One region of the Kitasatospora sp. NPDC059327 genome, then DNA from elsewhere that is predicted to be linked to it. Evidence: riboswitches for the same ligand, from Rfam matches in the RefSeq annotation. Region 1 holds a riboswitch; each other region holds the start of a gene.

Region 1 (4,890 bases):
CGCGCACCAGGTACGGGTTGACCTGGAGGAACTCGCCGGAGAGGGTCTCGCGCTTGAACAGGTTGGAGACCTGCGGCTCGATGCACTCGTAGACACCGGCGATCGAGGCGATCGTGGCGGTGGGGGCGATGGCGAGCAGCAGCGAGTTGCGCAGACCGGTCTCGGCGATCCGGGCGCGCAGCGCCTCCCAGCGCTCGGCCCACTGCGGGGCGGCCGAGCCGAAGTGGTCGATGTGCAGCTCGCCGCGGGCGGCGCGGGTCTCGCCGTACGCCTCGTGGCGGCCCAGCTGCTCGGCCAGGTCGGCGGAGCGCTCGTACGCGGTGAGCATGATGCGCTCGGAGATCAGGGTGGAGAGGGTCTTCGCCTCGGCGGAGTCGAAGTCCAGGCGGAGCTTGAAGAAGACGTCCTGCAGGCCCATCACGCCGAGGCCGACCGGGCGCCAGCGCGAGTTGGACGTGCCGGCCTCGGGGGTCGGGTAGAAGTTGATGTCCACCACGCGGTCGAGGAAGGTGACGGCGGTGCGGACGGTGGAGTCCAGGCGCTCCCAGTCCATCGCGTTCAGCAGGTCGGCGGCGGTGGCACCGGCGGCGACGTGGGCGCCGAGGTTGACCGAGCCGAGGTTGCAGACGGCGGTCTCGGAGTCGTCCGTGACCTCCAGGATCTCGGTGCAGAGGTTGGAGCTGTGCACCGTGCGACCGGGCAGCGCGGTCTGGTTGGCGGCGCGGTTGGAGGCGTCCTTGAAGGTCATCCAGCCGTTGCCGGTCTGCGCCAGGGTGCGCATCATCCGGGCGTAGAGGGTCTGCGCGGGGATGGTGCGGACGGCCTTGCCGGCCTGCTCGGCCTTCAGGTATGCCTCGTCGAAGTCGGCGCCCCAGAGGTCGACCAGCTCGGGCACGTCGGCGGGGGAGAACAGCGACCAGTCGGCGTCGGCGTTGACCCGGCGCATGAACTCGTCCGGGATCCAGTGCGCCAGGTTGAGGTTGTGGGTGCGGCGCGCCTCCTCACCGGTGTTGTCGCGCAGCTCCAGGAACTCCTCGATGTCCGCGTGCCAGGTCTCCAGGTAGACGCAGGCCGCGCCCTTGCGCCGGCCGCCCTGGTTGACCGCGGCGACCGAGGAGTCGAGGGTGCGCAGGAACGGGACGATGCCGTTGGACTTGCCGTTGGTGCCCCGGATCAGGCTGCCGCGCGAGCGGATCCGCGAGTAGGACAGGCCGATGCCGCCGGCGTGCTTGGACAGGCGGGCGATCTGGGCGTACCGGGAGTAGATCGAGTCCAGGTTGTCCAGCGGCGAGTCCAGCAGGTAGCAGCTCGACATCTGCGGGTGCTTGGTGCCCGAGTTGAAGAGGGTCGGCGAGGAGGTCAGGTACTCCAGCCGGCTCATCAGGCCGTACAGCTCGGCGACCTCGCGCACCGACTGCTCGCTGTCGCCGACCGCCAGGCCGCAGGCGACACGGAGCAGGAACTGCTGCGGGGTCTCGACGACCTTGCGGGTGATCGGGTGGCGCAGCAGGTAGCGGGACTGCACGGTGCGCAGGCCGAAGTACTCGAAGCGGTCGTCGCCCTCGGGGTCGATCAGCGCGTCGAGGGCGGCGGCGTGCTTGCGGACGAAGTCGGCGGTGCCGTCGCCGATCAGGCCCTCGGCGTGGCCGACCGCGATCGAGTCCGCGAAGGAGACCGAGCCCTGGCTGACCGCCTCGTCGACGATCTCCAGCGCGAGCAGTCGCGCGGCCAGCTTCGAGTACTGCGGGTCCTCGGCGATCATCGACGCTGCGGCGTCCACGGCCAGCCCGCGCAGCTCGGCGAAGTCCGAGCCGGCGTGGCGGCCGCGCAGCGCGGCGGCGGCGACATGGCCGGGGTCCACCTGGGGGAGGTCGGCGCTGCGGTCGGTCAGCAGCCGGAGCAGCGTGCCACCGGGGTCGGACACCGTCGGGTCGACGGGGGCGGAGCTGGAACCCTGGGCGGGCAGGGTGACTGAGGCAGCGGTGGTCAAGGCGCTCTCTCCTGGCGGCGATCGGCGTCGGTGGCTCGGGGCCGGGCCGTTCGGGGCAGGGGAGCACGGCGCGACGACCGGACGGCGTCGCGCGACGGTGGCATCCCCGGCCCGCCCGCGAGGCCCGGAAGTAGTACTGCTGCGGAAGGCCTCTGCGGGGAGGCCGGGCGGCACGCCGTCGCCAGGTATTCGGACTCGCGGGCTCTCTCGGAGCCGCCCGCACACCGCTGCGGGGCAGTCCCGGATTCGCACCGGGTTCCCCTGCGTCGACAGCAGGGACGAGCATACATCTAGTGGTGTCTGCTCGATGCGACCCCACATGTTGTGCGGCATCGCGTGTCGACGTCCTGGTCGGTGGTACCGGCGCGGGCCTGTTCCGGGCCTGCGCCGGGGCTGTTCGGGGCTCCGGGGAGCTGCGGCGACCCGTGCGCCGGGGCCTGTTCCAGGGTGGCTCCAGGGGGCCTTCACGGGCCGCCGTGACGGTTGTCACCGGGTGGCCGCGGCCCGCCGGGTGTCCGGATTCGGGAACGGAATGGTCACCGGGCCGACCTGCCGTCAGGGGCATGCCCTACGATCTCGGCTCATGAGCGAGCGGAGCGAGCGAATCATCAACATCAGCGCGATTCGCGAAGCGACCGCCGAGCGCAGTGAGGTGGGCGCATGAGCGACGGAACGGGCGCGCCCGGGGAGTGGGCCGGTCAGCCCGCCTCGCCGGGTCAGCAGCCGCCCCCTCCCGCCGGGCCGGGGGGCGCACAGAACCAGCGGCAGCCGGGCACGTCCGGACCGCCACCGCAGGGCCCGCCGCCCGTCGGTGGTCCCGTCGTGCCGCCGGCTCCCGCACCGTACCCCGGTGCGCCGCAGCCGGTGCCGCCGGTCCCGGGCGGGTTCGGCCCGCCGCCTGCCTCGTACGGGCCGCCGGCGCCCGCGCCGCAGCCGGCCGTCCCGCCGGTGCCCGCGGTGCCGCAGCCGCCGGTGCACGGCCGGCCGCCCGCGCCGCAGCCGGTCCCGCACCAGCCGCCGCCGGCGCAGCCCCAGCCCCATCCGCACCAGCCGCCGCAGCACCAGTGGCAGCCGCAGCCCCCGCAGCCCCAGCCCCCGCTGCAGCACGCCGAGCCGGACTGGGCCGCCCTCGCGGACCGCAACGAGGCGGAGGCCAGGCGCAAGGGCCGGACCCGGATCATCGGGGCGGCGGTCGCCCTCCTGGTGGTCGGCGGCCTGGTCGCCGGCGGCCTGCTGCTCCTGAACAAGGGCGACGACAGGAAGCCGGTCGCCGAGCCCACCACCACCGCCACGGCGGGCACCCAGCAGCCGGCGCCCACGCCCTCCGGCAAGGCGTCCCCGACGGCCACCCCGAGCGCCACGCCCGAGGACCCGTCGAAGCCGCTCTGGGAGGCCGGCACCGACCCGGCGCCGCAGGACGCGGCGGCGCTCTTCTCGGCGCTCACCGTGACGGTCAACGGCGCCACCTGGAACCGCACCGTGGTCTCGCTCGACTCGCCCTGCTGGGACGGCAACTCCACGGTCGGCGGCCTCGGCAAGATCCTCGGTGACCAGGGTTGCCGCCAGGTGCTCCGGGCCACCTACGTCTCCGGCGACAGCGCCGTGACGGTCGGTGTCGCGGTCTTCGACCACAAGCAGCAGGCCGAGACCGCCGTGAAGAACTACGTCGGCCACCTCAAGGGCGCCGCCGCCCCCGGCTCCCCGGCGTTCTGCACCACTCCGGGCTGCACCAACACCAAGGGCACCCTGGGCCGGTACGGCTTCTTCACCGTGGAGGGCTCCGCCAAGGGCGGCAACACCGCGGACGCGGCCGCGACGGCCGCCGCGGTGGGGTTCGACGAGCACGTGAAGAACCAGCTGCTCCAGCGCACCAAGGCGGCGGGCGGCGCACCGGCCGCCGTCCCGGCGCCCTGACGGTCCGTCCGGGCCCGCGGGAGGCACGCCCCGGCCCGCGGCCGGGGCGGGTCCGCTCGCCCGGGCGCGGGGGAGTGTGACAGGCTCACCGCCTGTCAGTCGTACACGTGTTCCGGTTGTGATGGCGCAGGCCCTGCCGGTCAGCATCCGGAGGAGTGTTCGTGGCCCTGCCCCGCGCGCTGCGTGCCAGACCGGCCGTGCTGGCCGCGGCCGGCGTGGTGCTCGCCGCCGGCGCGGTGGTGCTGGCCGGGCAGGACGGCCGGACCGACGGCGGCCGCCCGGACGATCCGCCCCGGGGCGTGCTCACGCTGGGCGGCGCCGGGCGCGCCCTGGCACCGGAGGTCGGCAGCGAGCTGCTGGCCCGCGACCCCAAGGCCTCGCCCAACGCACGGGCCGTCCAGCAACTGCTCGCCGACCTGGAGCGCCAGGCCCGCTCCGGCCGCTCCGGCGGGACGGTGATCGGCCAGCACGTCGAGGCGCACAACGAGCTCTACAACCCCGAGTACGGGGACTACCGCGGCACCAAGCCGGTCGGCTACTACTACCGGAAGGCCGCCGACATCAGCGGCAAGCTGCCCGGATTCGTCGAGACCGACCTCGGTCCCGGCTACGGCCTGACCGGGTGGGGGGTCGGGAACCCGCGCTCCTACTCGGCGGGCCGGTGGCCGTCCTGCGCGGCCGGCTGGCAGTACACCGACGACGCGGTCGACCTGATGACCGCCGTCTGGTCCGGCCACCCGCGCCCGGACGACGGCACCTACGGGGCGTCCGGCACCCAGCGCAACTGCGACGGCACCACCACCGAGCTGCCCGACAACGGCGGCGGCCCGGCCGGGCTGGTCGGGATGTCCTTCCACCAGCCGTACCCGGGTTCGGACGTCAAGTCCTTCGACCGGGTGCTCTGCTCGGCCTCGCCCGGCGCGAAGGACCCGGGCTGGTTCGCCCGGGTCGTCGACGGTGCCGGGAACACCCCCGAGTACCGCGCG
Region 2 (4,890 bases), on a different contig from region 1:
ACGTCACGTCGAGCAGTCTTCCCCTTGTACCGGCCTTCTGTCACATCCGATCGGCCCCGACCACCGGGAGGCGGTCGCGGGGGGTCGACAAGATCGGGCAACAGAGGCCAAACCGCCTGGCCGGATCTGTCTGACGCGCACACGCCAGCTCGGGGGCGGTGGGGTGAACGGGGCGGGAGCGGAGGACCCGGCGGGGGTTCCGGAGGACCCACCGGGGGTTCCGGAGGACCCGGCGGGGGTTCCGGAGGACCCACCGGGGGTTCCGGAGGACCCACCGGTGGGTCCGGCCCCGCCCGGGAGCGCTCCCCGCCGCCCGGGGTCACCCGGCCCGGAGCGGCGGGAGCGGGGTGGCGGGAGGCGGAGCGGCGGGCCTCGGAGCAGCGGAGGTCAGAGCAGCGGGGTGAGCCAGCGCCGGAGGTGCTCCTCGTAGCGGTCGGGGTCGGCGTTCCAGAGGCCCGCGTGCTCCCCGCCGGGCACGGCCCGGAGGCCGACCACGTCGGAGCGCCGGTCGGCCAGCCGGGCGGCGGCCCGCCAGGGGGCCAGCGTGTCGTCGGGCCCTTGCAGGAGGAGGGTGGGCACCCGCAGGTCGGTACCGTCCGCGAGGCGGGCGAAGTCGGCCAGATCCACGCCGGCCCGGCCCTCGGCGGCGAGCGCGCCCAGCTCGCCGGCGGCGCCCCGGTAGCCGGCCCGGGCCGCGCCCCGGCGGGCGGAGGCCGACCAGTCGAGCACCGGGGAGTCCAGGATCAGGCCGCTGATCGCGGAGGCCCACGCCGAACGGGCCGCGGTCTGCAGCACCATGGTCGCGCCGAGCGACCAGCCGTACAGGACGACCCGCCCGGCGCCGCTGTCGAGGGCCAGCCGCAGGGCCGCCTCGACGTCCCGCCACTCGGTCTCCCCGAAGTGGCCGAGGCCGTCCGGGGAGGCGGGCGCGCCCTCGTCGCCGCGGTAGGTGACGGCGAGGACGGGCAGGCCGAACCGCTCCAGCACGGGGATCACCGGGAGGGTCTGCTGCCGGTCGGCGCCGGGGCCGTGCACCAGGATCACCCAGGTACCGCGCTTGCCGTCGAGCCACCAGGCGGGCAGCGCGCCCAGCTCGCCCTCCACGGCGGTCTCGGTGAACGGCAGGCCGAGTGCGGAGGTCGGATCGCCGAGGTGGACGCGGGGCGTGAAGCGGACCGAGGTGCCGGGAGCCAGGGTGCCCCGGTCGGCGCGGACCAGTCGCCGGGTGACGCCCCGCTCGTCCGCGTGCAGGATCTCGTCGACCACCGCGTGCCCGCCGTCGGCCCACTCGACGGCCCAGCGGCCGGGGCGGGCGCTCTCGGCGGTGCGGGTGAAGGTGGCCCGACCCGCGCCGAGGGCCAGCACCACCACGGGGCCGGCGGGCCGCTCACGGGCGGCCGCCGGGTTGACCATCCGCTCGGACGCCCGCCGGCCGATCAGCAGGACGGCGGCCCCGGTCCCGACGACGGCGGCCGCCACTACGGCCGCGGTTCCCCAACGCATATCGCTCCCCGCTCTGTTCGTCGCGGACTGGGCACTGTGCCCACCAGTCCACTCGTGGGAACGGCGCCCGGCCACCGGACACGGCCGTCCGGGTCACGCCGGCCCGGGGTTCACGGTGCGGCGGGGTTCACGGTGCGGCGGGGTTCACGGTGCGGCGGGGCTCGCGGCGGGGCAGGGCTCGCGGCGGGGCTCGCGACGCGAATCACGGAAGGAGGGAACGGAAGCGGAGACAGGGAAACGGAGAAGGCAAGCGGAGGACGGAAGGGGGAGCGGGGAGGACCGCGGCCGGTCAGACCGGGATCTCGGTCTCCAGCCGCCCCAGCAGCTCCCAGAACCGCTCGCCCGGCGGCCGGGCCGCCTGCGCCGCCTCGGGGCCCGCCGCCGGGGCCGGGGAGCCCCAGCTGCCGGCGCCCCAGTGGGAGGTGACCTGGTACTCCTTCTGCAGCGCCGTCAGCACGGTGGCGAGGTCGTCCTCGTGTACCGGCACGATCCGGCCGATCGGCCGCACGTGCGCCTGCCAGCGGCTGTCCACGCACTGCCGCAGCCGCCGGTCCAGCTCGTCCGCCCGGCCCGTCACCGCGACCAGCTCGCGCAGCGTCAGGCCGAGCACCTGGGCCAGCGCGTACGTCTGCTCCTGCTCGCCGTCCCACCGCCCGGTCGCCTCGGCCTGCTGGTACTGCCGCAGGGCGATGCCGATCCGGCGGGCCGCGCTCTCCTGGTTGAGCTCCCGGGCGACCCGGAAGTCCCGCAGCCGGGCCGGGCGGACGCCCATCAGCTGGGCCGGCGGGCACCAGAGCGCCCGGGCCAGCGCGATGAACTCCTCCTCGGTGGGGCGCAGCGCGCCGCTCTCCCAGCCGAGCAGGTGGGTGGGCAGCAGCCGGACACCGTGCGCGGCCATGCCCTCGACCACCTGGTCGGGGGTCAGGCCGAGTCCGGCGCGGTGCGCGCGGGCGGCCGCGGGCGAGAAGGGCACCGGAGGCACGGCGGGTGGCTGTCTGCGTCGCATGGGACCCGACGGTAGGGGGTGGTCCGGCCGCCCCCCAGCCGCCGAACACACGAAGCGGGCCTGGAGGGTTCTCCAGGCGACTGGACGATCACACAGGCTGTCATGCCCCTGCGGGGGGTGGTGATCAGAGGTAGCGACGGGGCCGGGAAACCCCCGGGCGCTGTGACCAACCCCTCCGTGACCTTGGTTGACGCACGGTTCGGCCGCGTGATGGGATCCTTCAGCCAAACGGAGGCATGCAGAGGAAGCCGGTGCGAGTCCGGCGCGGTCCCGCCACTGTCACCGGGGAGCACACTCGGAGTCCCTCCTCGCCCGACGCGGCGCCGGAGGGGTCCATCACGGCGAGCCGTCAGCGGCGGCCGGAGGCCCGGGGGTGCGTTCGACCCCGGAAGCCAGGAGACTCTCGCCCCCGGTTCGTCGATCCAGGGCGCGGACCCTGAGTGAGGACACGCACGCGATGCAGGCTGCCCCGACCTTCCGAGCCCTCTGCTGTCCACCGTGCGCCCGCTGACCCGCGCCGCCGCCTTCGCGCTGGGCGCCGTCGCCGGATACCTCGCCGACGCCCGTTTCGCCGATCCGCGGCGCGGCCACCCGGTGGCCGTCTTCGGCGGCGCGGCCGGCCGGCTGGAGCGGCGGATCTGGCGCGACGACCGCGCGGTCGGCACCGCCTTCACCGCGCTCTGCGTGGGCACCGTCGCCGCCGGCGCGGTGGCCGCCGACCGCACCCTGGGCCGCCGGCCGCTCGGGCGGGCCGCGCTGGCCGCCGCCGCGACCTGGACGGTGCTCGGCGGCACCTCGCTCACCCGCGAGGCCCGCACGATCGGGCGCTCGCTCGCCGCGCACGACCTCGCGGCGGCGCGCGAGCGGCTGCCGCACCTGTGCGGACGCGACCCGAGCGCCCTCGACGAGCAGCAGATCGCCCGCGCGGTGGTCGAGTCGGTCGCCGAGAACACCGCCGACGCCGTGGTCAACGCGCTCGTCTGGGGCGCCCTCGCGGGCACGCCCGGGCTGCTGGCGTTCCGCGCGGTCAACACCCTCGACGCGATGGTCGGCCACCGCTCGCCCCGCCACACCCGGTTCGGCTGGGCCTCGGCCCGGCTGGATGACCTGGCGGGCTGGCCGGGCGCCCGGCTGACCGCGCTGCTGGCGGTCGCCGCCGCGCCCGAGCCCCGGACGGCCTGGCGGGTCTGGCGCCGGGACGGCTCCGCCCACCCCAGCCCCAACGCGGGCCAGGCCGAGTCGGCCTTCGCCGGCGCCGTCGGGGTGCGCCTCGGCGGCACCCTGCGGTACGGCACCCGGGTGGAGCACCGGCCGGTCCTGGGCGGCGAGCTGCGGCCGGTGACGGTGGACGATATCGAGCGCGCCTGCCGGCTCTCCCGCCGGGTGGGGCTGCTCGCACTGGGTACGACCGTCGCCGGGCACGCCGTCGTGCGGGCCTTCGGGGCGGGGACGAGAAGGGGGAGCGCGTGAGCAACGCACTGCTGGTCGCCGGGACGACCTCGGACGCCGGGAAGAGCGTGGTCACCGCCGGCATCTGCCGCTGGCTGGCCCGTCAGGGCGTCGCCGTGGCGCCGTTCAAGGCGCAGAACATGTCCTTGAACTCCTTCGTCACCGCCGACGGCGCGGAGATCGGCCGCGCCCAGGCGATGCAGGCCCAGGCCGCCCGGGTGGAGCCCGAGGCGGCGATGAACCCGGTGCTGCTGAAGCCCGGCGCGGACGGCCGCAGCCAGGTGGTGCTGCTCGGCCGGGCGGTCGCCGAGGTCGGCGCGCTGGACTACCGCGAGCGCAAGCCCGTCCTGCTGGAACGGGCCCTGGAGTGCCTGGCCGACCTGCGCCGCCGCTACGACGTGGTGGTCTGCGAGGGCGCCGGGTCACCCGCCGAGATCAATCTGCGCGACCGGGACATCGCCAACATGGGCCTGGCCACCGCCGCCGCGCTGCCCGTCGTGGTGGTCGGCGACATCGACCGCGGCGGCGTGTTCGCGGCGATGTACGGGACGCTGGCGCTGCTGTCCCAGGAGGACCAACGGCATGTCGCGGGCTGGCTCGTCAACAAGTTCCGCGGCGACGCGCGGCTGCTGGCGCCCGGGCTGGAGATGCTCCGCGAGCTGACCGGCCGTCCGGTCCTGGGCACCCTGCCGATGCTGTCCGGGCTCTGGCTGGACGCCGAGGACTCGCTGGACCTGACCACCGTGGTGGACCGCACCGAGGGCCGCGGGCCGCTCGGCACCGACGTGCTGCGGGTGGCCGTGGTGCGCTTCCCCCGGCTCTCCAACTTCACCGACGTGGACGCGCTGGCGCAGGAGCCCGGGGTGCTGGTCCGCTGGGCCACCCGGCCCGAGGAGCTGGCCGACGCCGACCTGGTGATCCTGCCCGGCACC
Region 3 (4,890 bases), on a different contig from region 1:
GTCGGCCGCGGTGTAGCCACGCTCGACGCCCGCCCACCGGGGGTCGGACGCCCATCGGGCGGCCAGCTCCGCCGCCCGTCGCTCCTGCTGCTGCCGTACCGACTGGGTCATGATCCGCTCCCGGGGATGCGTGTTGCGAAGGGTGTGAGGGTGCTCACCTCGTGGGTGGAGGTGCGGCCGGGGCGCCGGGCGGGCGGCTGGGGCCGCCGGGACGTCGGTGCCCCCACGGGCCCGCCGCCGGGCTGAAAATGCCTGGTGGAGCGGGCTGTTGGTGGTGCGCCGACCGGCCGCGGTACCGACTCTGGCACCCCCGGGCCGCGCCGTCACCGCTGGACGGCGGCCATGTTCTGCGAAGCGCGGCCTGTGAATCGGCGAAGTCTGCGAAGGTCCCGCCGGCGGACGCCCGGCTATGCTGCCGGGCACCGGACGGGTCGACGGCAGGCAGGCGGACGGCAGGCAGGCGGACGCGTCGACAGCACGGGGAGCGCCGACGGCCGGCTCGGACGGATCGACGGCAGGGAGAGAGGGCCGGATGGGAAAGACCTTCGCCGGCGCACGGCTGCGCCGGCTGCGCGAGGACCGCGGACTCAGCCAGGCGGCGCTCGCCCGGCTGCTCGACCTGTCCCCCAGCTACCTCAACCAACTGGAGCACGACGCCCGCCCGCTCACCGTCCCGGTGCTGCTGCGCCTCACCGAGGCCTTCGGCGTCGACGCCGGGTACTTCGCGCCGCCGGACACCGCCCGGCTCACCGCCGAGTTGCGCGACTCGCTCGGCGAGGAGCTCCTCGCCGGCCGCCTCACCCCGGGCGACCTGGACGACCTCGCCACCCGACTGCCCGCCGTGGCCCGGGTGCTGGCAGACCTCGGCCGCGGCCGCCGGGCGGCCGCCGAGCAGCTCGCCGTCCTCACCGGGGACCGCGGCCCGGCCGCCGACACCGCCCGCACACCGCACGAGCTGGTCCGCGAGTTCTTCTACCGTCGCCGCAACTACCTCCATGAACTCGACCTCGCCGCCGAGGAGTTGGCCGCCGAGATCGGCCTGCGGCGGGGCGGGGTCCGGGAGGCCCTGGCCGAGCGGCTCGCGGCCGGGCACCAGGTCCGGCCGGTCGTCGGGGGCGAGCACCTGCACGCGTACGACCCGGACAGCCGGGTGCTGCGGCTGTCCGACCGGCTGCGCCCGGGCCAGCAGGCGTTCCGGATGGCGACCCAGCTGGCCTACCTGGAACACGACGCGCTGCTCGGTGAACTCGCCGCCGAGGACAGCGCGCCCGGGTCGACCGCCTGGTCCCTGACCCGGATCGGGCTGGCCAACTACTTCGCCGCCGCCCTGGTCCTGCCCTACCGGGTCTTCCACGCCGAGGCGGAGGCGGCGCGCTACGACATCGAGCACCTCGCCGACCACTTCGGGCTGGGGTACGAGACCGTCTGCCACCGCCTCAGCACGCTCCAGCGGCCCCGGCTGCGCGGGGTGCCGTTCTCCTTCGTCCGGGTCGACCGGGCCGGCAACGTCTCCAAGCGCCAGTCCGCCACGGACTTCCACTTCTCCCGCACCGGCGGCACCTGCCCGCTGTGGAACGTCTACGAGGCCTTCGCCGCCCCCGGCCGGGTGCACGTCCAGGTCGCCGCGATGCCCGACGGCCGGCGCTACCTGTGGACCGCCCGGGCGGTGTCCCGCTCACCGGGCGGCTGGGGGCGGCCGGGCAAGACCTTCGCCGTCGGCCTCGGCTGCGAGCTCCGGCACGCGTCCAGGCTCGTCTACTCCGCCGGGCTCGACCTCGCGGACGAGGCGGCCGCGACCCCGATCGGCCTCGGCTGCAAGGCGTGTGAGCGCCCCGCCTGCCCGCAGCGGGCCGCGCCCGCGGTCGGCCTGCCCCTGGCGGTGGACGAGCACACCAGCACCTTCGTGCCCTATCCCGTCCGGGTCGGAGCGGCGGTTCGCCCGGGCGGCGCCGCACAGCCGGGGGGAGCGGGGCGGTCCGGGGGAGCGGGGCCGCGGGGGTGACGGGGCGCCTCACCTGCCCACGCCACCATCCGCGATCCGGACAATCGCCGACGCGACGCCGTCGATGGGCCTAGGGTGGGCGGTGCAGTCGGTTCGCCGTGTCCTCCAGCCACGGCGTCGCAAGAGGGAACCCGGTGGAAATCCGGGACTGCCCCGCAGCGGTGAGTGGGAACGACCGCCGTCACATGCACTGGGTCCCAGCGGGGCCCGGGAAGCGACGGCCAGTAGGGGTCCGCCTGGTTCGCCAGATGGACGTGCCCGCGAGTCCGAAGACCTGCCACTGCCCGCGTGCACCCCGCACGCGGTGATCTCGGTGACCTCGAGGGCGGGTCGGCGGAGCGGGCGGGCCCATCCTGGTGCCGTGCCCCCACTGTCGTACCTCCACGCCGTCGCGCTCTCCCGGGATCGCAGCGCGACTCGCGAAGGAGAGTTCCGTGTCATCGAGTTCCACCGCCCCGCAGGCCACCGTGTACGGCTACCCGCGGCAGGGTGCCGACCGGGAGCTGAAGAAGGCCGTCGAGGGGTACTGGGCCGGCCGCGTCACCGCCGCCGCCCTGCACGCCGTCGCCGCCGGACTGCGCCGGGACAACTGGCGCCGGCTGACCGAGGCGGGCGTCACCGAAGTCCCCACCGGCGACTTCTCGCTCTACGACCACGTCCTGGACACCACGGTCGCGGTCGGCGCGATCCCGGCCCGCCACCGCGCCGCCGTCGCGGCCGACCCGCTGGACGGCTACTTCGCCATGGCCCGTGGCACGCAGGAGGTCGCACCGCTGGAGATGACCAAGTGGTTCGACACCAACTACCACTACTTGGTACCCGAGTTGGGCCCGGACACGGTCTTCGTGGCGAACTCCGCGAAGCCGGTCGCCGAACTGCGTGAGGCCCTGGAGGCCGGTCACCGCGCCCGGCCGGTGCTGGTCGGCCCGCTGACGTACCTGCTGCTCGCCAAGCCCGCCCCCGGCGTGGCCGCGGACTTCCGGCCGATCACCCTGCTGGACCGGCTGCTGCCCGTCTACGCCGAACTCCTCGCCGACCTGCGCGCCGCGGGCGCCGAGTGGGTCCAGCTCGACGAACCGGCCCTGGTCCAGGACCGCACTCCGGCCGAGCTGAACGCCGCCACCCGGGTCTACCGCGAACTCGGCGGGCTCACCGACCGCCCCCGGCTGCTGGTCGCCAGCTACTTCGACCGTCTCGGCGAGGCCCTCCCCGTCCTGGCCAAGGCCCCGATCGAGGGCATCGGCCTGGACTTCACCGGTCCGGGCGCCGCCAACCTCGACGACCTCGCCGCCGTCGGCGGCCTGCCCGGCAAGCGCCTGGTCGCGGGCGTGGTGGACGGCCGCAACATCTGGATCAACAACCTGGAGAAGTCCCTCGCCACCCTCGGCACCCTGCTCGGGCTGGCCGACCGGGTCGACGTCGCGCCGTCCTGCTCCCTGCTGCACGTCCCGCTCGACGCCGACGCCGAGCGGGACCTCGACCCGCAGGTCGCCCGCTGGCTGGCCTTCGCCCGCCAGAAGACCACCGAGATCGCCACCCTGGCGCGCGGCCTGGCCCACGGCACTGACACCATCGCGGCCCAACTGGCCGCCAACCGTGCCGACCTGGCCTCCCGCGCCGCCTCCGCGCTGACCCACGACCCGGCCGTCCGGGCCCGCGTCGCCGCCACCACCCCCGCGGCCGCCCGCCGCGCCCAGGCCTACCCCGAGCGCGCCGAGGCGCAGCGGACCAGGCTGAACCTGCCGCTGCTGCCGACCACCACCATCGGCTCCTTCCCGCAGACCACCGAACTGCGCACGGCCCGCGCCGATCTGCGGGCCGGCCGCATCGACGACGGCACCTACCGGGACCGGATGCGGGCCGAGGTCCGTGAGGTGATCGCCTACCAGGAGAAGACGGGCATCGACGTCCTGGTCCACGGCGAGCCGGAACGCAACGACATGGTCCAGTACTTCGCCGAGCAGCTGACCGGCTACCTGGCCACCCGGCACGGCTGGGTGCAGTCCTACGGCACCCGCTACGTCCGCCCGCCGGTGCTGGCCGGCGACATCTCCCGCCCGCACCCGATGACCGTCGACTGGTACCGCTACGCCGCCGATCTGACGGACCGTCCGGTCAAGGGCATGCTCACCGGCCCGGTGACCATGCTCGCCTGGTCCTTCGTCCGGGACGACCAGCCGGTGGGCGACACCGCCCGGCAGGTCGCGCTCGCCCTGCGCGACGAGGTGACCGACCTGGAGGCGGCCGGCGCGGCCGTCATCCAGGTCGACGAGCCGGCGCTGCGCGAGACCCTGCCGCTGCGGGCGGCCGACCGCCCCGGCTACCTGGCCTGGGCCACCGAGTCGTTCCGGCTCTCGACCTCCGGGGTCCGCGCCGACACCCAGATCCACACCCACATGTGCTACGCCGAGTTCGGCGCGATCATGACCGCGATCGACGAGCTCGACGCCGACGTGATCTCGCTGGAGGCGGCCCGTTCGCACATGGAGGTCGCCCACGAGCTGGCCGAGGCCGGCTATCCGCGCGAGGTCGGCCCGGGTGTCTACGACATCCACTCGCCCCGGGTGCCGAGCGCCGGGGAGGCGGCCTCGCTGCTCCGGGCCGGACTGGCCGCGATTCCGGCGGAGCGGCTCTGGGTCAACCCCGACTGCGGTCTGAAGACCCGCGGTTGGCCGGAGACCAGGGCCTCGCTGGAGCACCTGGTCGAGGCGGCCCGGGTGGTCCGCGCCGAGCTGGCGGGCTGACCGGCGGGCCGGGACGGACGGCCGCCGTTCGTCCCGGCCCGTCCGCCGCCACCCGGCCCCGGGCGGGGGAGTCGCGGCGCGGCGGGTTCAGAGGGTGGTGACCAGCCCGCCGTCGATCCGGAAGTCGGCGCCGGTGACATTGCC

The links. Region 1 has a riboswitch for cobalamin ahead of ACFXHB_RS22330 (ribonucleoside-diphosphate reductase subunit alpha). Riboswitches for the same ligand answer to the same signal wherever they lie in the genome.
Region 2: linked by a shared signal. The riboswitch ahead of ACFXHB_RS14010 (cobalamin biosynthesis protein) and the one ahead of ACFXHB_RS22330 (ribonucleoside-diphosphate reductase subunit alpha) in region 1 are both predicted to bind cobalamin.
Region 3: linked by a shared signal. The riboswitch ahead of metE (5-methyltetrahydropteroyltriglutamate--homocysteine S-methyltransferase) and the one ahead of ACFXHB_RS22330 (ribonucleoside-diphosphate reductase subunit alpha) in region 1 are both predicted to bind cobalamin.

Annotation. Positions count from the first base shown of each region.
Region 1 covers NZ_JBHYYB010000036.1:25,273-30,162, forward strand. Annotated here, with positions in the region: gene ACFXHB_RS22330 (ribonucleoside-diphosphate reductase subunit alpha) at 1-1,966, opposite strand, end outside; cobalamin riboswitch at 2,153-2,285, opposite strand; gene ACFXHB_RS22335 (hypothetical protein) at 2,948-3,904, shown strand; gene ACFXHB_RS22340 (glycoside hydrolase family 26 protein) at 4,066-4,890, shown strand, end outside.
Region 2 covers NZ_JBHYYB010000018.1:78,794-83,683, forward strand. Annotated here, with positions in the region: gene ACFXHB_RS14000 (alpha/beta hydrolase family protein) at 388-1,503, opposite strand; gene ACFXHB_RS14005 (XRE family transcriptional regulator) at 1,793-2,509, opposite strand; cobalamin riboswitch at 2,750-2,912, shown strand; gene ACFXHB_RS14010 (cobalamin biosynthesis protein) at 3,008-3,979, shown strand; gene ACFXHB_RS14015 (cobyric acid synthase) at 3,976-4,890, shown strand, end outside.
Region 3 covers NZ_JBHYYB010000009.1:124,678-129,567, reverse strand. Annotated here, with positions in the region: gene aceA (isocitrate lyase) at 1-111, opposite strand, end outside; gene ACFXHB_RS08935 (short-chain fatty acyl-CoA regulator family protein) at 533-2,002, shown strand; cobalamin riboswitch at 2,124-2,278, shown strand; gene metE (5-methyltetrahydropteroyltriglutamate--homocysteine S-methyltransferase) at 2,437-4,746, shown strand; gene ACFXHB_RS08925 (SDR family oxidoreductase) at 4,834-4,890, opposite strand, start outside.